Regions from separate parts of the Variovorax sp. GW822-FHT04E09 genome, predicted to be linked through region 4. Evidence: predicted binding sites of a transcription regulator. Region 4 holds the regulator's gene; each other region holds the start of a gene.
What was found. Region 4 encodes sigma-54, which starts transcription at its own class of promoters, with help from an activator protein. Its sites were predicted from a motif close to TGGCANGNAANCTGCTTT; they were not measured.
Positions count from the first base shown of each region.

Region 1 (7,391 bases), on a different contig from region 4:
AGCGTGAGGCCCACGAAGGTCAGGCCGCCGACGAGGTTGCCGATCACGGTGGGCAGTTCGTTCCAGATCAGGTAGTCCATGAAGGTGAACTTGCCGCCCAGCATCAGGCCGGCGGGGAACAGGAACATGTTGACGATCGAGTGCTCGAAGCCCATGTAGAAGAAGACCATCACGGGCATCCACATGCCGATGGCCTTGCCCGACACGGTGGTCGACATCATGGCCGCGACCACGCCGGTCGAGACCATCCAGTTGCACATCACGCCGCGAATGAACAGCGTGAGCATGCCGGCCGCGCCGTGCGCCGCATAGCCGACGGTGCGGCCTTCGCCGATGTGGCCGAGCTTCTCGCCGATGGCGTTGGGCGCCTCGCTGAAGCCGAAGGTGAAGATGATCGCCATGAACACCGCCACCGTGAGCGCGCCGGCGAAGTTGCCCACGAACACCAGGCTCCAGTTGCGCATCACGCCGGCCCAGGTGGCGCCGGGGCGCTTGTCGAGCACGGCCAGCGGCGCCAGCGTGAACACGCCGGTGAGCAGGTCGAAGCCCAGCAGGTACAGCATGATGAAGCCGACCGGGAACAGCATCGCACCCACCAGCGCGTTGCCGGTGTTCACGGTGATGCTCACGGCGAAGGCCGCGGCCAGCGCGAGGATGGCGCCGGCCATGTACGAGCGGATCAGCGTGTCGCGCGTGGACATCAGCAGCTTGGATTCACCGGCGTCGACCATCTTGGTCACGAATTCGGCAGGGGCGAGGTAGGCCATTCGGGGTCCTTGGAGAGAGGCTGAAAAAATCGGAAGAGGGCGAAGCGGCGTCAGGCCAGCGCGACGAGCACGCGGCCGTCCTCGACGCGCACCGCATGCGCGCGCACCGAGTGCTCGGGCGCCTCCAGGCATTCGCCGCTGCGCAGGTCGAAGTGGTTCTTGTAGAGCGGCGAAGCCACGACGATGCGCTCGCCCAGGCTGCCGACCAGCCCGCGCGAGAGCACGCTGGCGCCGGCCTTCGGGTCGACGTTGTCGATGGCGAAGAGCGAGGGCTCCTGGCCGACGCGGAAGATCGCGACATGCACGCCGTCGACCAGCGCGCACACGCCGGTGTCGGGGAGGATGTCGCCGGCGGCGCACACGGCGGTCCAGTTCAGGGTGTCGGTGGTCATGGGGTTTCCTTCGTTGTGGGTCGCTCAGGCGGCGCTGGTCTCGCGGCGTTCCTCGGGGCGCGCGGGGCGGTTCTGGCCGCGCTCCTGCACGAAGACGATGTGCTCGTCGGGCTTCTCGCTGTTGACGAAGGAGCGGAAGCGCTGGCGCGTGGCGGGGTCGTTCACCGCGGTCTTCCATTCGCACTGGTAGGTGTCGACCACGTGCTGCATCTGCGCCTCGAGCTCGGCGCCCAGGCCCAGCGTGTCCTGCAGCAGCACGCCCTTGAGGTAGTCGAGGCCGCCCTCCAGGTTCTCGCGCCAGGTGCTGGTGCGCTGCAGGCGGTCGGCCGTGCGCACGTAGAACATCAGGAAGCGGTCGATCATGCGGATGAGGTCGGCCTTGCTCAGGTCGCTCGCCAGCAGCTCGGCATGGCGCGGCTTCATGCCACCGTTGCCGCACACATAGAGGTTCCAGCCCTTTTCGGTGGCGATGATGCCGACGTCCTTGCCCTGCGCCTCGGCGCATTCGCGGGTGCAGCCCGACACGCCGAACTTGATCTTGTGCGGCGCGCGCAGGCCCTTGTAGCGGTTCTCCAGTTCCACGGCCAGGCCGACGCTATCGTCCACGCCGTAGCGGCACCAGGTGGAGCCCACGCAGCTCTTCACCGTGCGCAGCGACTTGCCGTAGGCATGGCCCGACTCGAAGCCGGCGGCGATGAGTTCTTCCCAGATGGCCGGCAGTTGTTCGACGCGCGCGCCGAACATGTCCACGCGCGCACCGCCGGTGATCTTGGTGTACAGGCCGTACTTCTTCGCGACCTGGCCCACGGCGATCAGGCCCTCGGGCGTGACCTCGCCGCCCGGCATGCGCGGCACCACGGAGTAGGTGCCGTCCTTCTGGATGTTGCCCAGGAAGTAGTCGTTGCTGTCCTGCAGGCCGGCCAGGTCTTTCTTGAGCACGAACTCGTTCCAGCACGAGGCGAAGATGCTCGCTGCGGTCGGCTTGCAGATGTCGCAGCCCAGGCCCTTGCCGTGCTTCGTGAGCAGGTCGGCGAAGCTGCGGATCTCGCCCACGCGGATCAGGTGGTACAGCTCCTGGCGCGAGTAGGGGAAGTGCTCGCACAGGTGGTTGTTCACGGCCATGCCGCGCTTGGCCATTTCCATCTTCATGACCTGCGTGACCAGCGGCACGCAGCCGCCGCAGGTGGCGCCGGCCTGGGTGCAGGCCTTCATCTCGGCGGGCGTGCACACGCCCTGGCCCACGGCCTCGCAGATCTGGCCCTTGGTGACGCTGTTGCACGAGCAGATCTGCGCGCTGTCGGGCAGCGCATCGACGCCCAGGCCCGGCTTGGCCTTGCCGTCGCTGGACGGCAGGATCAGGAACTCGGGCTCGTCGGGCAGCACGATGCCGTTGAGCGCCAGCTGCAGCAGCGTGCCGTACTCGCCGGCGTCGCCGACCAGCACCGCGCCCAGCAGCTGCTTGCCGTCTTCGCTCACCACGATCTTCTTGTAGACCTGCTTGCGCTCGTCGATGTACTGGTAAGCGCGCGATTTCGGCGTCTTGCCGTGCGCGTCGCCGATGCTGGCCACGTCGACGCCCATCAGCTTGAGCTTGGTGCTCAGGTCGGCGCCGGTGAAGGCGGCGTCGTCCTGGCCAGCGATGTGGCGCGCGGCCACGCGGGCCATGTCGTAGCCCGGCGCGACGAGGCCGAAGGTCTGTTCGTTCCACGCCGCGCATTCGCCAATGGCGTAGACGTTGCGGTCGCTGGTGCGGCAGTGACTGTCGATCGCCACGCCGCCGCGCGGGCCCACGGCCAGCAGGCTCTGGCGTGCCAGTTCGTCGCGCGGGCGGATGCCGGCGGAGAACACGATCATGTCGGTCTCCAGGTGCGTGCCGTCGGCGAACACCATGCGGTGCCGTGCGCTCGCGCCGTCGACGATCTCCACCGTGTTGCGGCCGGTGTGCACGTGCAGGCCCAGCGCCTCGATGCTGCCGCGCAATGCACGGCCGCCGCCTTCGTCGACCTGCACCGCCATCAGGCGCGGTGCGAACTCGACCACGTGCGTTTCCAGGCCCATGTCGCGCAGCGCCTTGGCGCATTCCAGGCCCAGCAGGCCGCCGCCCACCACCACGCCGCTGCGCGACTTCGCGCCGCAGGCCTTCATGGCGTCCAGGTCCTCGATGGTGCGGTAGACAAAGCAGTTCGGCCGGTCGCGGCCCGGCACGGCCGGCACGAAGGGGTTGGAGCCGGTGGCCAGCACCAGCTTGTCGTAGGCGATCACCTCGCCGTCGGCCGTGGTCACGGTGTTGTTGCGCCGTTCGACGGCCACGGCCCGCGCGGCCAGGCGCAGCGTGAAGCCGCTGCGCTCGAAGAAGCCGGGCTCGACCAGCGACAGGTCGTCGGCCGTCTTGCCGGAGAAGTATTCGGACAGGTGCACCCGGTCGTAGGCCGGGCGCGGCTCTTCGCACAGCACGGTGACCTGTGCGCCGGGAATGCCGAGCGTGTGGAGTTGCTCGAGGAACTTGTGGCCGACCATGCCGTGGCCGATGACTGCGATCTTCATTGGGGGTCCTGCACGCAACCGGCCCTGGAAGGCGCCCCCGCAGCCACTGTCGAACAGACAGCGTCGTTGGGGCCCCCGCGACGGAACGGATGCGAAATGGGTTGGAGCAGACGAACCGGCGGCGGGCGGCCATCGGTGCGCTTGAACCCCGCCGTCGTTAGCGGAGGCACTGCGAACCCGCCGCAGAGGCCGGTGGGTCGCCACCGTGTTCAGCAATAAGCGTGCCGCGCTCAAAAGCCCGTGCGGCGGGCCTCATCGGCCGGTGGCGCACCGAAAGCGGACCGGGGCCGGCACGCCGCGCACGGGCGTCGTGCGCCGGCGCTCTCCGCATTGGTGCGCCGGGGTTGAAGGGCGGATGGGGGCGGCGGCGTCGGTGCGCGGGGCTTTTCCGTATGCTCGGGGCCTTGCAACGCAGGGCGAACGCCCCCACGAACCTCGAAGAACTTGCCATGTGCGGCTCCGAACTCCATTCCCTCCCTGAAGGTGTCCAGCGCGTCTCCCGCGTGCTGCAGGACGCCGGCCATCCCCATGCACCCCGCATGCTCGACGACGCCTGCCGCACCGCGCAGCAGGCCGCCGACGCGCTGGGCATCTCGGTCGGGCAGATCGCCAAGAGCATCATCTTCCGCCGCAAGAGCGACGAGGCGGCGGTGCTGGTCATCACCTCGGGCGACAAGCGCGTCGACGAGAAGAAGGTCGATGCCATCGTCGGCAAGACCGGCCGCGCCGACGCCGACTTCGTGAAGGCGCGCACCGGCTTCACCATCGGCGGCGTGTCGCCGGTGGGCCATGTGACCAAGCCGGTGGTGCTCATCGACCGCGAGCTGTTCCGCTTCGAGGAAATCTGGGCCGCCGCGGGCCATCCGCACGCCGTGTTCCAGCTGCACCCGAACGATTTAGAGAAGCTCACCGGCGCGCCGGTGGCCGACGTGGTGTGAACTTCGACGAAGCGCATGCGCTCGCCGAGCGCGCCGGGACCGTGCAGCGCATGGACGGCGAGGTGCCCTCGCCGTGCTCGTCGGTGTGCCGCATGGACCGCCTGAGCGGCTTCTGCGAAGGGTGCCTGCGCACCATCCCCGAGATCGCCGGCTGGAGCAAGATGGAAGACGACAGCCGCCGCCAGGTGTGGCGCGCGATCGAACTGCGGGCCCAGGCCGGCATCTGGCGCGTGCCCGAACCCACCACAGGAGACCACGACGCATGAAGCACATCGACTTCTATCTCGATTTCATCTCGCCCTACGCGCACCTGGCGTTCGAGCACCTGCCCGAGGCGCTCGAAGGCCTGAGCGTGAGCGTGGCCTACAAGCCCGTGCTGCTGGGCGCGCTGCTCAAGCACCACGGCCAGCTCGGGCCGGCCGAGATTCCATCCAAGCGCAGCTGGACCTACCGCCACGTGCTGTGGCTGGGCCAGGCGCACGGCATCCCGATCGAGATGCCGGCCTCGCACCCGTACAACCCGTTGCCGCACCTGCGCCTGGCCGTGGCCACGGGCGACGACGGCAGCATCAGCCGCCTGGCGGCCGAGACCCTCTTTCGCCATGTGTGGCGCGGCGGCGAAGAGGCGGGCGATGCCACGCGGCTGGCCGCGCTCACGGCGCAGCTGCAGCCGAAGCGCGACGTGAACGGCGACGAGAACAAGGCCCTGCTCAAGCGCAACACCGACGAGGCCGTGGCGCAGGGCGTGTTCGGCGTGCCCTGCTACGTGGTCGACGGGCGCCTGTTCTGGGGCTTCGACGGCCTCGCGATGCTGCGCGCCTACCTGCAGGGCGACGCCTGGTTCGACGGCCCGCAATGGACCGGCGCCGACCAGCGGCCCTCGTTGCTGCGTAAGAGCTGAGGCTTTTTTGCTGCTTCGCAGCAAGGACTGAGGACAAACCCGCGCAGGGTCCTTGTTTCTTACAAGCTGAAACGAGCAGCGCGGGTTTCACCCTAAACCGTAAGCGCCCGTTCAGTTTCGCGAAAGCCTCGGGTCAGTCGCGCCTCCAAGAATGCCCCACGGTCCCGAATGCCGGGAACCGATGGACGCATACATACACACCAGGAGACGACGATGGCAGCCACGCTAGATTCAAGGGGAGTGCCGCATCCGGCCCCCCGGCCCATGTCCGCGGAGGAGAAGAAGGTCATCTTCGCCTCCTCGCTCGGCACCGTGTTCGAGTGGTACGACTTCTATCTGTACGGTTCGCTCGCCGCGATCATCGCGAAGCAGTTCTTCAGCGGCCTGGATGCGGGCGCGGCCTTCATCTTCGCGCTGCTGGCGTTCGCCGCCGGCTTCCTGGTGCGTCCGTTCGGCGCCATCGTGTTCGGCCGCCTGGGCGACATGATCGGGCGCAAGTACACCTTCCTGGTGACGATCCTGATCATGGGCCTGTCGACCTTCATCGTCGGCCTCTTGCCCAGCTACGCGACCATCGGCGTCGCGGCGCCGGTGATCCTGATCGCGCTGCGCATGCTGCAGGGCCTGGCGCTCGGCGGCGAGTACGGCGGTGCCGCCACCTACGTGGCCGAGCACTCGCCGCACGGCAAGCGCGGTGCCTACACCTCGTGGATCCAGACCACGGCCACGCTCGGCCTGTTCCTGAGCCTGATCGTGATCCTGGGCGTGCGCACCTGGCTCGGTGAGCAGGCCTTCGGCGAGTGGGGCTGGCGCATTCCGTTCCTGGTCTCCATCCTGCTCCTGGCCATCTCGGTGTGGATCCGCCTGACGCTGTCCGAGTCGCCGGCCTTCCAGAAGATGAAGGCCGAGGGCAAGACCTCGAAGGCACCGCTCGCCGAATCCTTCGGCCAGTGGAAGAACCTGAAGATCGTGATCCTGGCGCTGATCGGCCTCACGGCCGGCCAGGCCGTGGTCTGGTACTCGGGCCAGTTCTACGCGCTGTTCTTCCTGACACAGCAGCTCAAGGTCGATGCGACCACCGCCAACCTGATGATCGCCGCCGCGCTGCTGCTGGGCACGCCCTTCTTCGTGGTGTTCGGCACGCTGTCCGACAAGATCGGCCGCAAGCCGATCATCATGGCCGGCTGCCTGCTGGCCGTGGTCACCTACTTCCCGGTCTTCAAGATGCTGACCGAAGCCGCCAACCCCGACCTGGCCCGCGCACAAGCCACGGCCGGCGTCACCGTGACGGCCGACCCGAAGACCTGCTCGTTCCAGGGCAACCCGGTGGCCCGCGAGATCGACTTCAAGAGCTCGTGCGACATCGCCAAGCGCTACCTCGTGCAGAACTCGGTGAGCTACGAGAACGTGGCCGGTGCGCCCGGCTCCGCGGCCGTCGTGAAGATCGGCGACAAGACCGTCGAGGCGCCCACCGGCGTGGTCGCGAACTCCAAGTTCGACGAAACCAGCGTCAAGGCCATCGCCGCCTTCAAGAAGGGCGTGGCCGAAGACCTGAAGGTCGCCGGCTACCCGTCCAAGGCCGATCCCGCCAAGATCAACAAGGTGCTGACCATCGTGCTGCTGTTCTGGCTGGTGCTGCTGGTGACCATGGTCTATGGCCCGATCGCCGCGATGCTGGTCGAGATGTTCCCCACGCGCATCCGCTACACCTCGATGAGCCTGCCGTACCACATCGGCAACGGCTGGTTCGGCGGCCTGCTGCCGACCACCGCCTTCGCCATCGTGGCCTCGACCGGCAACATGTACAACGGCCTGTGGTACCCGATCATCATCGCGGGCATCACGCTGG
Region 1 covers NZ_JBXAMR010000007.1:294,196-301,586, reverse strand. Annotated here, with positions in the region: gene AC1RL8_RS25995 (formate/nitrite transporter family protein) at 1-767, opposite strand, end outside; gene nirD (nitrite reductase small subunit NirD) at 818-1,159, opposite strand; gene nirB (nitrite reductase large subunit NirB) at 1,184-3,703, opposite strand; gene AC1RL8_RS25980 (YbaK/EbsC family protein) at 4,153-4,641, shown strand; gene AC1RL8_RS25975 (DUF1289 domain-containing protein) at 4,638-4,907, shown strand; gene AC1RL8_RS25970 (2-hydroxychromene-2-carboxylate isomerase) at 4,904-5,542, shown strand; gene AC1RL8_RS25965 (MFS transporter) at 5,756-7,391, shown strand, end outside.
Region 1: a site for sigma-54 is predicted at 3,913-3,930, ahead of nirB (nitrite reductase large subunit NirB). Genes of this name have one in related genera too.

Region 2 (7,391 bases), on a different contig from region 4:
TGGTGCTGGCGGCATTCCGCCCGCAGCGCGTGGTGGTCGGCCACATCGGCGATTCGCGCTGCTACCGCCTGCGCAACAACAAGCTGGAGCAGCTCACGCGCGACCATTCGCTGCGCCAGCAGCAGCTCGACGCGGGCGCCATCACGCCCGAAGAAGCCCTGAACTCCCCCACCCGCAACCTCGTGACGCGGGCCGTGGGCGTGGAAGCCCAGGTGTTGCTGGAGATGCACGAGCACAGCGCCAGGCCGGGCGACCTGTACATGCTGTGCTCCGACGGGCTCAGCGAGATGGTGCCGGATGCGCAGCTTTTCACGCTTTTGAGCCGTGATCTGGGGCTGAAGGAGATGGCTTCACTTTTGGTTGCAATTTCAAACGACAATGGCGGACGGGATAACATTTCAGTTGTTCTGGCCAAGGCGGGCGTCAGCGAAGCGACCCGCGGGGCCATGTAGCAGCCAACCCAGGCGGCGGACCGTTTGCGCCGCCTGACGGTGCTGGATCTTTGCAAACGGGGAGTAATCGGCCATGCCGAAGATGATCATTTCGGTCGATGGCGTCGTCATCGGCCAAGTGGCGCTCGCCAAGAACCGCACGACGTTGGGCCGGCGCGCCTACAACGACATCGTGATCGACAATCTCGCCGTCAGCGGCGAGCATGCCGTGCTGCACATGAGCGGCGGCGAAGTCGAAATTGAAGATCTCAACAGCACCAACGGCACCTACGTCAATGCGCTGGCCGTCCAGAAGCAGGCGCTCCAGGACAACGACGTCATCGAGGTCGGCGGCTGCCGCATTCATTTCCGCTCGCACAGCAACCTCATGGCCGGCCCCGGCTCCGTGCGGGCCTCGCTCTCCGAGTATTCGGCGCCGATGCCGCTCTCGTCGGCACCCACCGAATCGGGTGCGCTGGTCGAGTTGGGCGTGCCCGTGCTGCGCGTGCTCTCGGGCGCCAACGAAGGCCAGGACGTCCCGCTGCAGAAGGTGGTCACCACCATCGGCAAGCCCGGCGTCGCCGTGGCCGTCGTCACCCGCCGCCGCCAGGGCTACGTGGCGGCCACCGTCGTCGGCAGCGTCACGCTCAACGGCGCCCCGCTGGGCGCCGAGGCCGTCGCGCTGCAGGAAGGCGACGTGCTCGAACTCGGCGGCGCCTCGCGCATGCAGTTCGTCCGGATCTGAGCCGGCCCGGACGCCCTGCTCCGTTCCCCGTTTTCTCGCCGGCAGGCATCCGTTGTCCAAGGCTGACCAGCCATGAGCGCATTGCGGCGGCACTGGCCGCGCATCGCCATCACGCTGCTGCCGGTGCTGCTGGCGCTGCTCCATGCCACCGGCGTTTGGCGGCTGGGCGTGATTGAGCACCTGGACCACCTGATCTACGACGCCCGCCTGCGCGCCACCATGCCGGGCACGCCCGACACGCGGGTCGTGATCGTCGATGTCGACGACGCCAGCCTGGCGCGCGAGGGCCAGTGGCCCTGGCCGCGCGACAAGATCGCCAGCCTCACGACAGAACTGCTGGCCCGCCAGCACGTGGCCGTGCTCGGCTTCGACGTGATGTTTCTCGAGCCCGATCGCAGCTCCGGCCTCGGGCGCCTGAAGGAGATCGCAGCCGGGCCATTGAGCGGCGTGCAGGGCCTCGCCGCCGAGATCGACCAGCTCGCGCCCACCCTCGACCACGACGCCACACTGGCTCAGGCCCTGCGCGGCCAGCCCGTGGCGCTCGGCTACTACTTCACCCGCACCGAACAGCCCAGCGCCAAGGGGCTGCTGCCGGCGACGCCCGTGCTGCCACCCGACGCCTTTCCGCCCCATGCTTCCTTCGTCACGCTCTGGAACGGCTTTGGCGCCAGCCTGCCGGTGCTGGGGCGCGCGGCGCCGGTCGCGGGGTTCCTGAATACCCTGGTCGGTGACGGCAGCGACGACGGCGTGATCCGCAGCGTGCCGCTCATCGCCCGCTACGAAGGCGAGCATGCATCGCCCGGGCACTACGAGTCGCTGGCGCTGGCGGTGTACCGGCTGGCGAACGGCTCGCCGCCCGTGCGGCCGGCGCTCGTGGCCGGCGACGGCAACTTTCCGCGCCTGCAGGCGCTGGTGCTGGGGTCGCTGCGCATCCCGGTCGACCAGAGTGCCAGCCTGCAGGTGCCATTTCGCGGCCCTGGCGGGCCGCGCGCAGGGTCGTTCCGCTACGTGGCCGCCGCCGACGTCCTCGAGGGCCGACTGGCGCCGGGCGAATTGAAGGACAAGATCGTGCTGCTCGGCGCCACCGCGCCCGGCCTGCAGGACCTGCGCGCCACCCCGGTCGGTGCCGCGTTTCCGGGCGTCGAAGTGCACGCCAACATCGTCTCGGGCTTGCTCGACCGGCGCCTGCTGGCCGTGCCCGACTACGCGCCGGGATATGAAGTGCTGACCGTGCTGGCAGCGGGGCTGCTGCTCGCGTTCGGACTGTCGCTGCTGTCCGCATCGCGCGCCGTGCTGCTCGGCGCGGGCGTGGTCGCCGCGCTGGTTGGCCTGAACACCTGGCTCTACGTCGGCCACAGCCTCGTGCTCCCGCTGGCGTCGGCGCTCGTCATGGTGGCGCTGGCCTTCGCGCTCAACATGAGCTGGGGCTACTTCGTCGAATCGCGCGCGCGGCGCGGGCTGGTGCGGCTCTTCGGCACCTACGTGCCGCCGCAGTTGGTCGACGAAATGCTCGTGCGCCCCGGCCGCTACAGCATGCGCGCCGAGAGCAAGGAAATGACCGTGATGTTCTGCGACATGCGCGACTTCACCCGGCTGTCCGAGCAGATGGCGCCGGCCGAGCTGCAGGCCTTCCTGAACACCGTCTTCAGCCGGCTCACCGAGGTGATCAGCGCGCACCGCGGCACCGTCGACAAATACATGGGCGACTGCGTCATGGCCTTCTGGGGCGCGCCCATCGACACGCCCGGCCATGCCGCGCTCGCCGTGCAGGCGGCGATCGACATGGCGGCCGCCGTGCACGACATCAACCGCCAGCACCGCGCCAACGGCCGCCCCGAAATCAGCGCGGGCATCGGCCTGAACAGCGGCCTCATGAGCGTCGGCGACATGGGCTCGACCGCGCGCCGCAGCTATACCGTGGTCGGCGACGCGGTCAATCTCGCGTCCCGGCTGGAGGGCCTGAGCGGACACTACGGGGTCGAGATCGTGGCCAGCGGCGCCACCCGCGAGGCGGCGCCCGGGTTCGTCTGGCAGGAACTCGACAGCGTGCGCGTCAAGGGCAAGGCCCAGGCCGTCGCCATCTACACCCCGCTCGCGCCGGAAGCCACAGCCGAGGCGCAGGACACACGGCAGCAACTCGACCGCTGGAGCCAGGTGCTCGCCGCCTACCGCCGCCAGGATTGGGCGCTGGGCCGGAACTTGCTGGCTCCCCTGCTCGCCGCGGATGCGAAAAAAGTCCTTTACCAGCTCTACGCTCAGCGTTTAGCCTCGATGGCGCTTCGCCCGCAAGACCCGGACTGGGACGGCGCCACCCGGTTCGACACCAAATGACGACAGACGCATACAAGGGGTCTTCCACAATGCAGGTTCGCGTGCTGGGTTGCTCGGGCGCCATCGCCAAGGACTGCCGCACCACCTCGTTCCTGGTCGATGCGGACCTGCTCGTGGACGCCGGCACGGGCGTCGGCGACCTCACCCTCGACGAGATGGCCGCCATCGACGACGTGGTGCTCACCCACTCGCACCTCGACCACATCGCCGCCCTGCCCCTGATGCTCGACGCCGTCGGCAGCCGCCGCACCCGGCCCCTGCGCGTGCATGCTCTGGCGGCCACCATCGACGCGCTGCGGGCGCATGTGTTCAACAACGTCATCTGGCCGAATTTCGAACGCATTCCCAGCCCCGAATCGCCGTTCGTGAGCTTTCACGAGATCGCGGTCGGGCAACGCCTCGAGCTGGGCAGCGACGCTCCCAAGCTGATCGAGGTGCTGCCGGCCGTCCACACCGTGCCGGCCTGCGGCTTCGCCATCCGCCGGGCCGAAGGCGGCGCCCACTGGGTTTTCAGCGGCGACACAGAACGCAATCCGCCCTTCTGGGAGCGCATCAACGCGATCGACGTCGCGATGCTGGTCATCGAGACGGCTTTCAGCTCCCGCGAGGAGGCGCTGGCCGAGCGCAGCCTGCACCTGTCCCCGGTGGCGCTGGCGCACGAGCTGGCGCAGATCGACCCGGGCAAGCAATACCCGATCTACATCACCCACACCAAGCCCGCAGAGACCGAAGAAATCATGAGCCAGATCGAGATGCTGGCGGGGCGGGAGGTGGCAGGGTTGGCGCAGCGGGACATTCGCTGGCTCAAGGCGAACGGGGTGCTGACCTTCTGACAGGGCCCGGTCGGGCATGACAAATTTGTCGACACAATTGGCATCTGAGTGCGAGTTATGTCACATCATGTAACCATCTTGTGACCAAAGACGGCCCGATCGAGGGTTGCAGAGTGGGGAAACCGGGTGGCACGGATGCTGCGGAAGGTTCCTCGCTCCGGGCTGGTTCCCGGGCTCTACAAACCAACCTGGAGTTAATGAATGAACCGTCGTTCTATCGCACGCAATGTGCAAAAGGGTTTCACCCTGATCGAACTGATGATCGTTGTGGCGATCATTGGTATCTTGGCTGCCATTGCCATTCCGCAGTACCAGACGTACGTTGCCAAATCGCAAGTTGCGCGCGTCATGTCTGAAGTCGCCTCGCTGCGCACTGCGGCAGAGGCTTGCATTCTTGATGGCAAGCTCACGCCTGTTCTCTCGACCGCAACACCTACCAATGTCCAGTGCAATCTAGGCTCGACCGCGAGCAATCTGCTGGGCGCCGCAGTCACGATTAGCACGGGCCTTACCGCCGACCTTGGCACTGCCACGAACAACGGTGCACTCGTGGCCACTTTTGGCGGCAATGCAGCTGCGGCAATCACCGGGAAGACGCTGACCTGGACGCGCCTCTCTGCTTCGGGCACGTGGTCTTGCTCGACCACCGTTGAGTCGAAGTACCGCCCCGCTGGCTGCTCGTCCAGCACGGCTGCTACCAGCGGCGGCGGCACCGGTGGCGGCAGCGGCACTACTCCGTAACACTACCTCGCTTTCGATCTAGCAAATGAAAGAGCGCCCTTTAGGGCGCTCTTTTCACGTCATGCGTAAAAAGACTCGCATCTGTCTTTACGTCGTGCTCATCAGTGCGATCTTTCTCCCCTGGTTCGCATGGGAGACAGATCGCAACATGGTCAGACGCTGGGCTTATCCAATCACAGGGCATTTGTCCGCACTTTCGACTCGATGCGATGCCCATACTCCCAGTTGGCTTCAAGAGTTGGCCCGCCAGTTGCCCACCCGGCTTGACTCTCCGGCAAATCAACTCGTGTTCGTGGACAAGGCTGGTAGTCGATCAGGATGTGTCAACGGTTGGGAGCGCTATCCCCTTATCAGCCAACGCGTGGCAACTGGCTCCAGCTTTCGCTTGGCCAGCTTGTCAAAGATCGTCACCTTCTTTGGCGTGGTCCATGGTCAAGCAGATTGGCTGAACCAGCCGCTGGCAGCCGTGCTGGACCTGGGTCCTCCTTTTCGAGACCCGCACATTGCGCAGATACAGGTCCGCCATCTCCTGAATCATTCCGCCGGCTTCGACCGCATGCGCGCCGAGGACCCGATGGTCATCAACGACAAGAAGCCTTGGTGTCCCGGCCAGGTGCAAGAGCTGGCACAGGCGCAGCTTCAATTCACGCCGGGCTCTCGCCATGCCTATTCGAACTTGGGCTACTGTTTGGCTGCAGTCGCTTATGAACGGCACGCGGGCCGCAGCTTATGGAGCGCGCTCGAGCAGGACATGCGCTTGTCGCAATACGGCATCGGCTACATGGACCAAGCGGACTCGCCGCTCGCATACAACTTCATGCACAACGAGTTGCACGGGCCAGAGTTTGTCGAGCATTTCGACTGGCAAGCGCTTCGTGCTCCGATGGGCATGACAGGCAGTGCAGAAGGACTGGCGCGCTTCATTGCTGACAATCGCCCACTGCTGGACCGTTCGCGCGGCATGCATGACTCCAGCATCCCCTGCAACGAAACCGTGCCCGAGAGTTGCCAAGATGGATTTCTTGAGCGGCGCCGTGTCGGTGACCATCAGGTCTGGCTACAGCGAGGCTATCTGTACGGCATGTCGGCTCTTTTCTTGTCCGATGACGCCGGGAACTTCATTGTGTGGCTGGGCGCTGGTGACGTCGGGCAGCCATTGCGTGCTTCCGAATTTATCGAACGGGCTTTTCTCAAAGGCTTCCATTGAGGATGCAACGACGCCCACTTTTCATCGTGAAGGCAGTCGGCTTGATGCAACTGCTTGCACTGCTCCTGCCTATGCTGCCAGGCGTGGTGGCTGCGCAATGGCTCCAGCTCTACAGGCCGTGGTTCTGGGCGGAATTTCTGGTGCTGGTCGCGTTGACTCGTGGCCGGCCTTGGCTTTTCGCACTTGGATTAGCGCTGCTTTGGTCGGCAGATTTCCTGTTCATATTCGCCCAAATCAATCTATCGTCCAGCTATGCCGATGTGTTGGATTTGCTGAGCTACATCCCGCACACGAACGTGACCTGGATCATGGCCGGCATTGCGGGACTGTTTGTCCTGTTGCTATGGGGGGGACTGTGCGTGCAGGTCCACCAGCGAGCGTCCCCGGGCCATGGGATGCTGCTTTGGGTGATCGCGTTGCTCGGCCTTGCACTGCTATGGCCGACGCGCAATGGCTTTGAGCACAGCGAAGGCAAGATCTATGGGGTCCGCACGACCAAGCTGGCAGGTTCGTGGGTGCTGGACAGCCAATTCCTCCGTGACACCTTTTCTTTCTACGAGGAAGGATATGCGGACGACCTGGGCAAGTTCGTCAAGCTGGGCGCTGACAGGTCGGCCGTCAAGAAGGTGCTGGGCAATGACGTACCTCCAGACAAGCTGCTTGTGATTGTTGTGGAGTCCTGGGGGCTTGCCCACGACAAGGCAGAAAACCAGTTCTGGCAGGACCTATGGAACTCCCCCGCGTGGGCACACGAAGGTGGAAGGCTGGAGTTCATGGGGGCAACCCTGCAAGGCGAGTTCCGGGAATTGTGTGGGCTGTTCCCGCATACGCTTCGGATTGACGTGGTTCCTCAAGCCAACGACTGCCTTCCTCGTCAACTACAAAGCCAAGGCTGGCAAACGCAAGCGTTTCATGGCGCTTCATCGAAGATGTATCGCCGCGATCAGTGGTATCCAGAAATTGGCTTTGAGCACAGCTACTTCATGCAGCAGTTGATGCTCGGGAGTTCGATGTGCGCCAACATTCCTGGGGTTTGTGATTACAGCATCGCTCCGCGCGTAGTAGACAGCCTGCGACGCAACGGCAAGCAGTTCACCTACTGG
Region 2 covers NZ_JBXAMR010000006.1:233,992-241,382, forward strand. Annotated here, with positions in the region: gene AC1RL8_RS23850 (Stp1/IreP family PP2C-type Ser/Thr phosphatase) at 1-452, shown strand, start outside; gene AC1RL8_RS23855 (FHA domain-containing protein) at 526-1,176, shown strand; gene AC1RL8_RS23860 (CHASE2 domain-containing protein) at 1,249-3,507, shown strand; gene AC1RL8_RS23865 (3',5'-cyclic-nucleotide phosphodiesterase) at 3,537-4,340, shown strand; gene AC1RL8_RS23870 (pilin) at 4,542-5,081, shown strand; gene AC1RL8_RS23875 (serine hydrolase domain-containing protein) at 5,107-6,288, shown strand; gene AC1RL8_RS23880 (sulfatase-like hydrolase/transferase) at 6,333-7,391, shown strand, end outside.
Region 2: a site for sigma-54 is predicted at 4,468-4,485, ahead of AC1RL8_RS23870 (pilin). Genes of this name have one in related genera too.

Region 3 (7,391 bases), on a different contig from region 4:
GCGAGGGATGGAAAGGGAAGAAAAAGAACAACCGGTCCCGCGCGGTCAGCGCGGCCGGAACATCCTGCGGGTATTGTCAGGGCGGATCGTCATGCGTGTGCAGCGCCTCGGTCAGCGGCTTGCCGCCCGATCAGCAGCCGGAACGGCAGCAGCATCAGCACGCCGACACCGAGCTTCACGCCCAGGTCGCCGAGCGCCCAGGTGAGCCAGGGGCCGTCGGTGCCCGCGAAGGCGATGCCCCAGAAGACGATGCTGTCGAGCACGGCCGCGATCACCGTGGCCACCAGCGGCGCGCGCCACCACAGACCCCGGCGCAGGCGGTCGAACACGCGGATGTCGAGCAGCTGCGAGGCGATGAAGGCCAGGCCCGAGGCGGCGGCGATGCGCGCCGGTGCCAGCAGCAGCGACACCGCCACCGCCACCGCGAAGCCGACCCAGGCCACGCGGCGCGCCATGCCAGGGCCGAAGCGCCGGTTGACGAGGTCGCTCACGAGGTAGGCCACCGGGTAGGTGAAGGCGCCCCAGGTGAGCCAGTCGTTGATGGCGAACTGCACCAGGAGGTTGGACGCGAGCACCACGGCGGCCATCGCCAGCGTGGCGACGGCCAACTGGCCGGTGGTGGGGCGGTGGAAGTGCATCGTCAAACGGCGCTGCCGAGCACGCTGCGCGCCACGGCCTCGGCCACCTTGATGCCGTCCACGCCGGCCGACAGGATGCCGCCCGCGTAGCTCGCGCCTTCGCCGGCCGGGTAGAGGCCGCGCACGTTGAGGCTCTGGAAGTCGTCGCCGCGCGTGATCTTGATCGGCGACGAGGTGCGCGTTTCCACGCCGGTGAGCACGGCGTCGTGCGTGTCGAAGCCCTTGATCTTGCGGCCGAATGCCGGGAAGGCCTCGCGCATCGCCTCGATGGCGTAGGCGGGCAGGGCCTGGTGCAGGTCGGTCGGTGTCACGCCGGGCTTGTACGACGGGATGATGCTGCCGAGTGCGGTCGACGGCTTGCCGGCGATGAAGTCGCCCACCAGCTGGCCCGGTGCGTGGTAGTTGCTGCCGCCGAGCACGTAGGCGTTGCTTTCGAGCTGGCGCTGCAGCGCGATGCCTGCCAGCGCATCGCCGGGGAAGTCCTTCGGGTCGATGCCCACCACGATGCCCGCGTTGGCGTTGCGTTCGTTGCGCGAGTACTGGCTCATGCCGTTAGTGACCACGCGGCCCGGCTCGCTGGTGGCCGCGACCACGGTGCCGCCGGGGCACATGCAGAAGCTGTAGACCGAGCGGCCGTTGCTGGCGTGGTGCACCAGCTTGTAGTCGGCCGCGCCCAGCAGCGGATGGCCCGCGTGGCGGCCCCAGCGGGCGCGGTCGATCAGGCCCTGCGGGTGTTCGACACGGAAGCCGATCGAGAAAGGCTTGGCCTCGATGTGCACGCCGCGGGCGTGCAGCATCTCGAAGGTGTCGCGCGAGCTGTGGCCCAGCGCCATCACGACGTGGTCGGCGCGCAGCTCGCTGCTCTGGCCCGTTGTCTGGTCGAGCACGGTGAGGCCGCGCAGGTGGCCGTTTTCGATGTGCACGTCGGTCACGCGCTGCTCGAAGCGGATCTCGCCGCCGAGCGCGACGATCTGCTCGCGGATGTTCTCGACCACCTTCACCAGCTTGAAGGTGCCGATGTGCGGATGCGCGACGTACAAAATTTCGGGCGGCGCGCCGGCCTTCACGAACTCTTCCATCACCTTGCGGCCGAGGAAGCGCGGGTCCTTGATCTGGCTGTAGAGCTTGCCGTCCGAGAAGGTGCCGGCGCCGCCTTCGCCGAACTGCACGTTCGACTCGGGGTTGAGCACGCTCTTGCGCCACAGGCCCCAGGTGTCGCGGGTGCGCTGGCGCACGGTCTTGCCGCGTTCGAGCACGATGGGCCTGAAGCCCATCTTCGCGAGCATCAGCGCCGCGAAGATGCCGCAGGGGCCGAAGCCGATCACCACGGGCCGCGTGGCGTCCGCGGGCGCCTGGCCCGGCGGCGTGTAGCGCATGTCGGGCGCGGGCTGGATGTGCGGGTGGCTGGCGTGCTTGGCCAGCAGCGCGGCTTCGAGCGCGGCGTCGGTCAGCTGCACGTCGCAGATGTAGACCGTGAGCAGGTCGACCTTGCGGGCGTCGAAGCTGCGCTTGTAGACGGTGTGGGAGGCGATCGCTTCAATCGGAACGTCGAGCGTCCGGGCGATCAGGGTGGCCAGCGCCTCTGGGGCGTGGTCGAGCGGGAGTTTGAGTTCGGAGATTCGCAGCATGTCGTGGGGCTTGTGGTTATCAAGCAGACCGACGATTTTAAGCGCCCGAGGCGCTATGAAACTTGTAGCTGGATCAGGCGGGCAGGAAGCCTTCGACGGAGAGGTAGCGCTCGCCGGTGTCGTAGTTGAAGCCCAGCACCACCGCATCGGGCGCCAGCGAGGGCAGCTTCTGCGCAATGGCCGCGAGCGTCGCGCCCGACGAGATGCCGACCAGGATGCCTTCCTCGACCGCGCAGCGGCGCGCCATTTCGCGCGCCGGTTCGGCGTCGACCTGCAGCACGCCGTCCAGCAGCGAGGTGTCGAGGTTCTTCGGAATGAAGCCCGCGCCGATGCCCTGGATGGGGTGGGGCGCCGGTGCGCCGCCCGAGATCACGGGCGAAGCCACCGGCTCCACCGCGAACACCTGCAGCTTGGGCCACTTCTTCTTGAGCACCTTCGCCACGCCGGTGATGTGGCCGCCCGTGCCCACGCCGGTGATGAGCACGTCGATGCCTTCGGGAAAGTCGGCCGCGATTTCCTCGGCCGTGGTGCGCACGTGCACGTCGACGTTGGCGGGGTTGTTGAACTGCTGCGGCATCCACGCGCCCGGCGTGCCGGCCACGATTTCCTCGGCGCGGGCGATGGAGCCCTTCATGCCGTTGGCGCGCGGCGTGAGGTCGAAGGTGGCGCCGTAGGCCAGCATGAGGCGGCGGCGCTCCACCGACATGCTGTCGGGCATCACCAGGATCAGCTTGTAGCCCTTGACGGCCGCGACCATCGCCAGGCCGATGCCGGTGTTGCCCGAGGTGGGCTCGACGATGGTGCCGCCGGGCTTGAGCGCGCCGCTCTTCTCGGCGTCTTCCACCATCGACAGCGCGATGCGGTCCTTGATCGAGCCGCCGGGGTTGGCGCGCTCCGACTTGATCCAGACCTGCTGCTTCGCATGGCCGAACAGGCGGTTGATGCGGATGTGCGGCGTGTTGCCGATGGTCTGGAGGATGTTCTGGGCCTTCATGGAATCTCCTTGGATCAATGCGGTTGTTCGGGCGGACAGCGCGCATTGTGAGACCAGCCCGCGACTGTTTCAGCGCAGGGCCTTGCTTCCCTCAGGCCTCCAGGGCTTCGAGCGGCCCGAAGAACTCGTAGCGAAGCTGCTGCTTCGGCACGCCGAGCGCCAGCCCGTTGGCATACACCGCCTGCATGAAGGGCTTCGGTCCCAGAAAGTACAGGTCGACGTCGCGGTCTTCCGGCAGCACTCCGGCCAGCAGTTCGCGGGTGACGAAGCCGGTCGCGTGCGGCGTGTCGGTGTCGCGCGGCGCGTCGTAGACATACAGCGGCTTCACGTTCGCATGCCGCTGCGCGAGTGCGTCCACGCGGGCGCGGAACGCATGCGCGCCGCCGTGCCGCGCCGCATGGACGAAGTGCACCGGCCGGCCGGTGTGCGCCACCGATTCGAGCATGCTCATCGCGGGCGTGATGCCCACGCCGCCCGTCACCAGCACGAGCGGGCGCGCCTGCTCGCCCGCGGGCTGCAGCACGAAGTCGCCGCACGGCGCCTGCACCTGCAGCCGCGTGCCGACCGCGGCGGCTGCGTGCAGCCAGTTCGAGGCGCGGCCGCCTTCTTCCTTCTTCACGCTGATGCGGTACCACGGCTTGCCCGGCGCGTCGGACAGCGAGTAGTTGCGGCGCACCGGCTGGCCGTCGATCTCCAGCACCAGCGTGAGGTACTGCCCCGGCGTGAAGGCCAACAGCGCGCCGCCGTCCACGGGCTCCAGGTAGAACGAGGTGATGACCTCGCTTTCGTCTTCGCGCCGGGCCACGCGGAACTCGCGCGTGCCGCGCCATCCGCCGGGTTGCGCCGCATTGGCGCTGTAGACGGCTTCTTCCGCGTCGATGAGCAGGCCCGCCAGCGATTCGTAGGCTTCGCGCCAGGCGGCGATCACCTCGTCGGTCGCGGCGTCGCCGAGCACCTCCTTCACGGCGCGCAGCAGGTAGTGGCCGACGATCGGGTAGTGCTCCGGCAGCACGCCCAGCGCGGCGTGCTTCTGGATGATCCGGGGCAGGGCGCCGGCGATCGCTTCGAGCCGGTCGATGTGCGCGCCGTACGCGATGACCGCCCCCGCCAGCGCGCGCGCCTGCGTGCCAGCGGCCTGGTGCGCCTCGTTGAAGAAGGCCTTCACCTGCGGATGGCCCTCGAACATGATCTTGTAGAAGTGGCTGGTGATGGCCTCGCCGTGGGCCTGGAGCGCGGGCACGGTGGACTTGACGATGGCGATGGTTTGCGGGTTCATGGTCTTGCGGTCCTTCGGTTGGAGATGCCTGTTTCATCTCACGATCCGTGCCAGCCGGAAGGCAGCTGCAAGTGCTTGACGCCATTGGGGATTTATCAGGTGTGGTCAAATTCACAACAAATTCAGTGTTGTATTTATGACCACAATGCGTGTCGATTCGACCACCGAGGCCTCACCACCCGAGCCCGAAGCCGAGGCCGCCCGCTACCGGTCGCTGCTCGCCGCCGCGCGCGGACTGGTCCGCTGCGATGCCGCCGCGCTGCTGCAGCTCGACGTCGACGTGCTGAAGCCCGTCGCGGTCGATGGCCTGAGCGATGAAACCCTGGGGCGCCAGTTTCCCGTCGCCGCCCATCCGCGTTTTGCGCGCCTGCTCGCCAGCGAACGGGGCCTGCGTTTCGCCCACGACAGCAACCTGCCCGACCCGTACGACGGCCTCGTCGCCGGCCAGCCGGGCATCCTGCCAGTGCACGACTGCATGGGCGCGCCGCTGCGCCTGCGTGGCGCCGTCTGGGGCCTGCTCACGCTGGACGCCCTGGAGCCGCACGCCTTCGACGCCGTCGGCCCGGCGCAGATGGAGGCACTGATTGCGCTTGTCGAAACCGGCATCGAGGCCGCCGACACGATCCGCGAGATGCAGGCGCGCGCGATGCGCGAGCAGGCCGTCGCGCAGGCATTGCGCGCAGGGCGCGGCGCTCCCCGCGAGCTGCTGGGCAGCAGCCCGGCGATGAAGCAGCTGTGCCACGAGATCGACACGGTCGCCGTGTCCGACCTCACGGTGCTGCTGCTCGGCGAAACCGGTGTCGGCAAGGACCTCGTCGCGCAGCGCCTGCTCGCGCGCTCGCGCCGCAGCGAGCAGCCGCTCGTGCAGGTCAACTGCGCGGCGCTGCCCGAGTCGCTGGCTGACAGCGAACTCTTCGGCCACAAGCGCGGCGCGTTCACCGGCGCCGTGCAGGACCGCGACGGCAAGTTCGAGATCGCCGATGGCGGCACGCTCTTTCTCGACGAGGTTGGCGAACTGCCGCTGAGCGTGCAGGCCAAGCTGTTGCGCGTGCTGCAAAGCGGCGAGGTGCAGCGCCCCGGCAGCGACCGCATGCGCAAGGTCGACGTGCGCGTGATCGCGGCCACCAACCGCGACCTGCCCGCGGCGATCGCGCAGGGCCGGTTTCGCGCCGACCTGTACCACCGGCTGTCGGTCTATCCGCTCGTCGTCGCGCCGCTGCGCGAACGGGGGCGCGACGTGCTCGTGCTCGCCGGCAGCTTTCTCGAGGAGAACCAGCACCGGCTGGGCGCGCGCAACCTGCGGCTCTCGCCGGCGTCGAAGGCCGCCATGCTGGCGCACGGCTGGCCGGGCAATGTGCGCGAGCTCGAGCACGTGATCAGCCGCGCTTCGCTGCGGGCGTTCAGGGAACAGCCGCGCGGCTCGCGCTGGACGGCCATCGAGCCGCATCACCTGGCGCTGGACAGCGCTGCCGGCGTGGGAAGCGCCGTGGCGGCGCCCGTGCAGGCCCCGGCGAACGAATACGCGGGGCCTGCCATTGCTGGTGGCACGTTGCGCGAGGCGACCGAGGCCTTCCAGCGGGCCTGGCTCTTGGAACTGCTCGCCCGCCACGGCGGCCGCGTGGCCAGCGCCGCGCGCGAGGCCGGCATCGACCGCAGCAACTTTCACCGGACCTTGCGCAAGCTGGGCCTGGTGCAGGCCGGCGAACACGAAACGCCCGGCTGACGACCGGCGCGCGACACCGCTCGAAGGGTCATTGATGGGGCGGGCGATAATCGAGAGGTGAAGCACGCCAGACCGCCGCTGGTGCAAGCCCGAAAGGGACGATGCTCTGCCTTCGGGCAACAGCATCGGGTCGAAAGATCGCACTGGAGGAACGTCCGGACTGCACAGGACAGCGCAGGAGTTAACGACTCTCCACCGTGAGGTGAGGATCAGAGCAACAGAGACGAGCCGATTCAGTTCGGGTGAAACGGGCAATCTCTGCGCGCAGCAACACCAAGTAGGCCAGTATTGAGGTGGTTCCGCTGAGCTGGCGGGTAGGTGGCATCGAGCCGTTTGGCGACAAACGGCCCAGAGTAATGGCGGTCACGCCGGGGTCTTCGCAAGAGGGCCCCGGTGCACAGAATCCGGCTTATCGGCGAGCTTCACACTTTTCTTTCCCTTCCCCCTTTTCCCTGGGCCGCGCGCTGATGGCGTGCGCGGCCGCGTGCAAGACTCGGTAGAAACCCGTACAATTGTTAGCAAGCTAACTAATTGATAACGCCGTGGCCGATACCGAACCCATCTCCCCGTTGCGCGAACACGCGCTGATGCGGCTCGGCACCTCGCTGTCGGTGCTCCAGCGCGGCTACCGCGCGGCGGCCGACAAGGCGGTGGCGCACGTGGGCCTGTCGCAGACGCTGGCCTGGCCGGTGGTGGTGCTCGGGCGCATGGAAGACGGCGTGCGCCAGGGCACGGTGGCCGAGGCGCTGGGCATCGAAGGGCCGTCGCTGGTGCGCTCGCTCGACCAGCTGGTCGAGGCCGGCCTCGTCGAGCGCCGCGAAGACCCGGCCGACCGCCGCGCCAAGACGCTGCACCTCACGCCCGCCGGCCGTGCCGTCTGCGAGCCCATCGAGGCCGCGCTGCGCCAGATGCGCGCCGCGCTGTTCGAAGGCATTCCCGACGAGGACATCGCCGCCACCTTGCGCGTCTTCGGCGCGCTCGAGGCCAAGCTCGGCCGCAGTGCCGCCGGCATGCAGAGCCTGCAGCAGGAAGGGCGCGGCCAGTAAATGGCAATGTCGATGGCCCTGCTGCGCTTCACCCGCGCGGAAGTTCTCTTTTCCGTCAAGAGCTTCGCCGCCGCGATGCTGGCGAT
Region 3 covers NZ_JBXAMR010000005.1:126,563-133,953, forward strand. Annotated here, with positions in the region: gene AC1RL8_RS20755 (VUT family protein) at 90-638, opposite strand; gene AC1RL8_RS20760 (NAD(P)/FAD-dependent oxidoreductase) at 641-2,266, opposite strand; gene cysK (cysteine synthase A) at 2,340-3,260, opposite strand; gene hmpA (NO-inducible flavohemoprotein) at 3,352-4,536, opposite strand; gene norR (nitric oxide reductase transcriptional regulator NorR) at 4,673-6,259, shown strand; RNA gene rnpB (RNase P RNA component class A) at 6,319-6,687, shown strand; gene AC1RL8_RS20785 (MarR family winged helix-turn-helix transcriptional regulator) at 6,847-7,305, shown strand; gene AC1RL8_RS20790 (FUSC family protein) at 7,312-7,391, shown strand, end outside.
Region 3: a site for sigma-54 is predicted at 4,572-4,589, ahead of hmpA (NO-inducible flavohemoprotein). Genes of this name have one in related genera too.

Region 4 (7,391 bases):
GCCGCCGGCGAAACCTTCGGCCAGCAGCCCGCCACGGGCGAGAAGGTGCTGGTCGAGTTCGTGTCGGCCAACCCGACCGGTCCGCTGCACGTCGGCCACGGCCGCCAGGCCGCGCTGGGCGACGCCATCTGCAACCTGCAGGCTTCGCAGGGCCAGAGCGTGTGGCGCGAGTTCTATTACAACGACGCCGGCGTGCAGATCCAGACGCTGGCCAACAGCACCCAGCTGCGCGCCAAGGGCTTCAAGCCCGGCGACCCCGAGTGGCCCAGCGGCGAAAAGGCCCCGGCCTACAACGGCGACTACATCGCCGACATCGCCGAGGACTTCAAGGCCAAGAAGACCGTCAAGTCGGACGACCGCGAGTACACCGCCAGCGGTGACATCGACGACCTGGACAGCATCCGCGAATTCGCCGTGGCCTACCTGCGCCGCGAGCAGGACCTCGATCTGCAGGCCTTCCGCGTGCGCTTCGACAACTACTACCTCGAGTCCAGCCTCTACACCAGCGGCCGCGTCGAGGCGGCCGTGGCCAAGCTCGTGGCCGCCGGCAAGACCTACGAGCAGGACGGCGCGCTGTGGCTGAAGTCGACCGACTACGGCGACGACAAAGACCGCGTGATGAAGAAGCAGGACGGCACGTACACCTACTTCGTGCCCGACGTCGCGTACCACATCGCCAAGTGGGAGCGCGGCTTCCACAAGGTCGTGAACATCCAGGGCACCGACCACCACGGCACCATCGCGCGCGTGCGCGCCGGCCTGCAGGCCGCGGGCGAAGGCATTCCCGAGGGCTACCCCGACTACGTGCTGCACACCATGGTGCGCGTCATGAAGGGAGGCGAAGAGGTCAAGATCAGCAAGCGCGCCGGCAGCTACGTCACGCTGCGCGACCTGATCGAGTGGACCAGCACCGATGCCGTGCGCTTCTTCCTGCTCAGCCGCAAGCCCGACACCGAATACACCTTCGACGTCGACCTGGCGGTCACCAAGAACAACGACAACCCCGTGTACTACGTGCAGTACGCCCACGCGCGCATCTGCTCGGTGCTCGCGGCCTGGGGCGGCGACGTGGCCGCGCTCAAGGCGGTCGACCTGTCGCCGCTGGACAGCCCGGCGGCCCAGGCGCTGATGCTGCTGCTGGCCAAGTACCCGGCCATGCTGACGGCGGCAGCGAAGGATTTCGCCCCGCACGACGTGACTTTCTACCTGCGCGAACTCGCGGCCAGCTACCACAGCTACTACGATGCCGAGCGCATCCTGGTGGACGACGAGCCGGTCAAGCTGGCGCGTCTCGCACTCGTCGCAGCGGCCGCGCAGGTGCTGCACAATGGCCTCGCGATCCTCGGCGTCAGTGCGCCGAGCAAGATGTGAATCACCCTCTGAACATGAAGAAGACAAGCAGACAACGCGGCAACATCGTCATCGGGCTGATCATTGGCCTGGTGCTCGGTCTGGGCGTCGCCCTGGGCATCGCGGTCTACGTCACCAAGGTGCCGATCCCGTTCGTCAACAAGACGCAACGCGGCGGTGCCGAGCAGGACGAAGCCGAAGCCCGCAAGAACCGCGACTGGGACCCGAACGCGCCGCTGGCCGGCAAGGCCGGCGCGCCCAAGCCCGCCGCCACGCCGCCGGCCGCCACGGCCACCGGCCCGGTGAACCCGATCACCGGCGCGCCCGCCACCGTGGCGCCCGGCACGCCGCCCGTCGCCACCGCGCCGGTCACCGCCCCGGCCCCCGTGGTGGTGGCGCCCAAGCCGGCGCGCCCCGCGCCGGTGCCGGCCGAAGCCAACGCCCTGCCGCCGTCGAACGATCCGCTGGGCGACCTCGCCCGCGCCCGTGCGGGCGGCAGCACGACCACCGCGTCCGCCGCGCCGAGCCACACGGCCGCCGCCGCACCGTCGTCCTCGGGTGCCGATCCCTTCATGTACTTCGTGCAGGCCGGCGCCTTCCGCACCACCGACGACGCCGAGGCGCAGCGCGCCAAGCTGTCGCTCATGGGCGTCGAGGCCAAGGTCACCGAGCGCGAGCAGGCCGGTCGCACGGTCTACCGCGTGCGCGCGGGCCCGTTCAACAAGAAGGACGACGCCGACCGGCTCAAGGAACGGCTCGACGGCGGCGGTCTCGAATCGGCGCTGGTGCGCGTGCAGCGCTGACCGACGCTTTTCTTGAACAGCCTTTAAGCTCTCGCCCGCGCGGCATTCGCCGCACTCGTTTGTCAATTCCAGCGCCTCGGGCGCGCCGCCCACGGGGAACTCCCGGCGGCGCGCCGGCTCTGTACTGCGGTACCCACAGGAGAACCTTTTCCATGAAACGTCGTGACTTTTCGCTGGCCGCCACTTCGATCGGGCTGCTTTCGCTGGCTGCCGTTCCGGCACACGCCCAGCGCGCCCCCAAGGCCGGCACCGATTTCCTCGTGCTCGACAAGCGCGTGCCCGTCGATGCACCCGCCGGCAAGGTCGAGGTGGTCGAGTTCTTCTCGTACAACTGCCCGCATTGCAACGACTTCGAGCCCTCGCTCGAAGCCTGGGTCAAGGCAGCCCCGAAGGAAGTGGCCTTCCGCCGCATCCCCGTGCCCTTCGTGGGCAACGACGTCGAGGCCAAGCAGCGCCTGTACTTCACGCTCGAAGCCATGGGCAAGCTGGACGAGTACCACTCGAAGGTGTTCGCCGCCATCCACGCGCAGCGCCAGAACCTGAACGGCGACGCCAACATCCAGGCCTGGGCCGAGCGTGCCGGCCTCGACGGCGCCAAGTTCAAGGAAACCTTTGCGTCCTTCGGCGTGGCCAGCAAGGCTCGCCGCGCGGCGCAGCAGACCGAGGCCTACAAGGTCGCCGGCGTGCCGGCCCTGGCCGTGGCGGGCCGCTGGTATGTCGACGGCGAAACCGCCGGCAGCATGTCCAAGGTGCTGCAGGTCGCGACCTTCCTCATCGGCGAAGCCAAGAAGGGCTGACAGACCCGGCGACCTGGTTCTTCGGTCGAATGCAAGGCCCGCTTCGGCGGGCTTTTTCATTGGCGGCGGTGGGCAATTGCCATCCCACGCATACAATGTTTCAGAGCAAGTTTCGTGCCTTTATGACATTGCCCTCCATCCCCACATTCCCCACCCTTCGTCGCCTCGGCCGCCTGGCTTTCGGCGCGCTGTTGCTGGCCGGTGCCGCCTCGGGCGCCCTGGCCGAAACCGCCGACCGCACCAAGCCGATGAACATCGAGTCCGACTCGATGCGCTACGACGACCTGAAACAGACCAGCGTGTTCACCGGCAACGTGCTGGTCACGAAGGGCACGATCATCATCCGCGGCGCGCGGCTGGACGTGCGCCAGGACGCCGAGGGCTACCAGTACGGCGTGGTCACGGCGGCGCCCGGCAAGCTGGCCTATTACAAGCAGAAGCGCAACGCCGGCGACGAGTGGATCGAGGGCGAGTCGGAAGTCATCGAGTACGACAGCCGCGCCGACAACGTCAAGTTCATCCGCCGTGCCGTCATGCGCCGGCTGATCGGCGCCACGGCCAACGACGAGAGCAGCGGCGCGCTGATCGTCTATGACCAGAGCAACGACACCTACACCGTCAACGGTTCCCTCGTGCCGCCGAACGCCGGCGTCTCGGCGGGCGGTGGCGGCCGCGTGAAGGCCATCCTCACGCCGAAGGCCACGCCGGCCCCGGCGGCGCCCGGCTCCGCACCGGCGGCCGGTGGCAAGAAGCCCGCGGCCCCGGCACCCACCCCCGCGCCCGGCGCCGGGCTGCGCCCGACCACCACGCTGGGCGGCACCGAAGGGGAAGGGCGCAAGTGATCGAAACCGCAGGAACCCAGACCGCCGACGGCATTCCAGGCAGCCGCCTCGTGGCGCGCGGCCTCAAGAAGAGCTACGGCAGCCGCACGGTCGTGAAAGACGTCTCGCTCGACGTGCAAAAGGGCGAGGTCGTCGGACTGCTCGGCCCCAACGGCGCGGGCAAGACCACCTCGTTCTACATGATCGTCGGGCTGGTGCGCGCCGACGCCGGCGAGATCACCATCGACGGCGAGCCCATCGCCCACATGCCCATCCACCGCCGCGCGCGCATGGGCCTGAGCTACCTGCCGCAGGAAGCCTCGATCTTCCGCAAGCTCACGGTCGAGGAAAACGTGCGCGCCGTGCTCGAGCTGCAACGCGAGCCCGACGCCAACGGCCGCATGATGCCGCTGACCAAGCAGCACACCGAAGAGCGCCTGGCCGACCTGCTGGCCGACCTGCGCGTGGACCACCTGCGCGATTCGCCCGCGCTCGCGCTGTCGGGCGGCGAGCGCCGCCGCGTTGAAATTGCACGCGCGCTGGCCACCCAGCCGCGCTTCATCCTGCTGGACGAGCCCTTCGCCGGCATCGACCCGATCGCGGTGATCGAGATCCAGCGGATCATCAGTTTCCTGAAAGAGCGCGGCATCGGCGTGCTCATCACCGACCACAACGTGCGTGAAACGCTGGGCATCTGCGATCACGCGTTCATCATCAGCGACGGGCACGTGCTGGCACAAGGCACACCCTCGGAGATCGTCGACAACGCCGAGGTACGCAGGGTGTACCTGGGCGAGCACTTCCGCATGTAAGGGAGGGTCGGGTCTCCATGAAGCAAGGGCTGTCCCTTCGCGTCTCGCAGCATCTGGCCTTGACGCCTCAGCTGCAGCAGTCGATCCGGCTTCTGCAGCTCTCCACGCTCGAACTGAGCCAGGAGGTGGAGCAGATGCTGGACGAGAACCCGTTCCTTGAACGCACCGCGGAAGAAGCGGCGCGCGAGGAGTTCGGGCTGGACACGGCCGATGCGCCGGTGCCGCGCGACGACGCGGGCGAGGGGGAGGCCGAGTTCACGCCGTCCGCCGCCAGCACGTCCTCCACGTCCAGCGACACCACCACCTCGACCCCCGACACCGACGGCCCCGCCGCCGAGATCGCCGAGCGCGAGCCCGACTGGGAAGGCGACGGCACCGTCGACATGGCGCCCGACGACAGCGAGTGGGGCAGCGATGCGCCCGCGCGCCAGAACAACCTGGGCGACGACGAGCGTGCCGACGCCACCGAACTCGCGCGCAGCCAGGAGTCGCTGCAGTCGTTCCTGCACCGCCAGGCGCTGAGCCTGCGGCTCAATGAAAACGACTGCGCCGCGCTGCGCTTTTTGATCGAGTCGCTCAACGACGACGGCTACCTCGAAGACTCGCTGCCCGCATTGGCCTCGGGCCTGGCGGGCGACGACAACGACCAGTTCGACGACCTCGTGCACCACTTCCAGGTGGCGCTGGGCCTGCTGCAGAGCCTGGAGCCGGTGGGCGTCGGCGCGCGCGACCTCGGCGAATGCCTGAGCATCCAGCTGAAGGCGCTCGCCAGCGAAGACGAGACCGAGGCCGAAGCGCTCATCCGCAAGACCGCCATCGCGATCTGCAAGCAGCCCATGGAGCTGCTCGCGCGGCGCGACTTCAAGCGCCTGGCCACGCTCACGCGCACCAACGAAGACCTGGTGCGCTCGGCGCTGCAGATCATTGCGCGGCTCGAACCCAAGCCGGGCCGCCGTTTCGTCGACGTCGAGCGCAACATCGTCATTCCCGACGTGATCGTCACCAAGACCGGGCGCGGCACCAACGTGAAGTTCCGCGTCATGCTCAACCCCGAGGTCATGCCGCGCCTGCGCGTGCACGACATCTACGCCGGCGCGCTCAAGTCGCACAAGGGCGAAGGCAGCCAGGCGCTGTCGCAGCGGCTGCAGGAGGCGCGCTGGTTCATCAAGAACATCCAGCAGCGCTTCGACACCATCCTGCGCGTGAGCAACGCCATCGTCGAGCGCCAGAAGAGCTACTTCGTGCACGGCGAGTTGGCCATGCGCCCGCTGGTGCTGCGCGAGATCGCCGACGAGCTGGGCCTGCACGAGTCGACCATCTCGCGCGTGACCACCGCCAAGTACATGGCCACGCCCTTCGGCACGGTCGAGCTGAAGTACTTCTTCGGCTCGGCGCTGGGCACCGAGACCGGCGGCAACGCGTCGAGCACCGCGGTGCGCGCGCTCATCAAGCAGTTCGTGAGTTCCGAGAGCATCAAGAAGCCGCTGTCCGACAGCCAGATTTCCGAGATGCTGAAAGAGCAGGGCATCGAGTGCGCGCGCCGCACCGTCGCCAAGTACCGCGAAGCGCTGCGCATCGCGCCCGCCAATCTGCGCAAGGCACTCTAGAAGACCGACGATGACGAGCCGCCTGCTGTCGCGCTGTGGGCATTGGGTGGTCGTCGTCGCGGCGGCGCTGCTGTTTGCCGGCTGCGCAACGCTGCCCGACGACGCACCGCGCCCGCCCACCAAGGCCATCACCGTCTCGACCGACACCGCGCTCGGCAAGATCGCGCTGGCCTCGCAGCCCGACCCCGACCTCAGCGGCTTTCGCCTGATGCCCGGCGGCGACTTCGCCTTCGACACGCGCTTGCAGCTGGCGCGCCGCGCGCAGCGCACGCTCGACGTGCAGTACTACCAGATCGAGAACGACGAGACCGGCCGCTACCTGCTGCGCACCCTGCGCGATGCGGCCCAGCGCGGCGTGCGCGTGCGCCTGTTGATGGACGACCTGTACACCTCTGGCGAAGACGAGCTGCTGCTCGGCCTGGCCGCCACGCCGAACGTGGAGCTGCGCCTGTTCAACCCGTTCCCGGCCGGGCGCGGCAGCCTCTTGAAGCGCTTCACCGCTTCGCTGTTCGACTTCAGCCGCGTCAACCGCCGCATGCACAACAAGCTCTTCATCGCCGACGGCGCGATGGCGGTGGCGGGCGGGCGCAACATCGGCAACCAGTACTTCCGCCGCACCACCGGCCCGAACTTCATCGACCTCGACACCTTCGTGACGGGTGCGCTGATCCCGCGCCTGGGCGTGCTGTTCGACCAGTACTGGAACAGTCCGCACGTGCGCCCGATCGGCGCGGTCGTGCACACCGACCTGCCGCGCGAGGAGCTGCAGCGCCGCTTCGACGCCGCCACCGGCCCCGACACCACGCCGCCGCCGCCCAAGCCCGCGCCCAACGACCTGCTCGGCTACAGCCCGGTGGCCGACGACCTCGACGCCGGCAAACTGGGCCTGATCTGGACCACCGCCGAGGCGTATGCCGATTCACCCGACCGCGTGATCGGCAAGACCGCGTCGTATGGCGGCGTGCCGCTGCTCGACGTGGACAGCGTGCGCTACAACGTGGTCGAGCAGATGCGCCGCGCGCGCAGCGAGGTGACGCTGGTCTCGCCCTACCTGATCCCGGGCGCGTCGGGGCTGGAGGTGATGCGTGAGATCCGCGGACGCAACGTGAAGATCAGCGTGGTCACCAACTCGCTCGCCGCCACCGACGAACCGCTCGTGCACACCGCCTACCGCCGCTACCGCGCCGACATGCTGGCGCTG
Region 4 covers NZ_JBXAMR010000010.1:61,902-69,292, forward strand. Annotated here, with positions in the region: gene argS (arginine--tRNA ligase) at 1-1,371, shown strand, start outside; gene AC1RL8_RS28695 (SPOR domain-containing protein) at 1,386-2,153, shown strand; gene AC1RL8_RS28700 (thiol:disulfide interchange protein DsbA/DsbL) at 2,306-2,950, shown strand; gene lptA (lipopolysaccharide transport periplasmic protein LptA) at 3,073-3,792, shown strand; gene lptB (LPS export ABC transporter ATP-binding protein) at 3,789-4,583, shown strand; gene rpoN (RNA polymerase factor sigma-54) at 4,601-6,190, shown strand; gene AC1RL8_RS28720 (phospholipase D family protein) at 6,201-7,391, shown strand, end outside.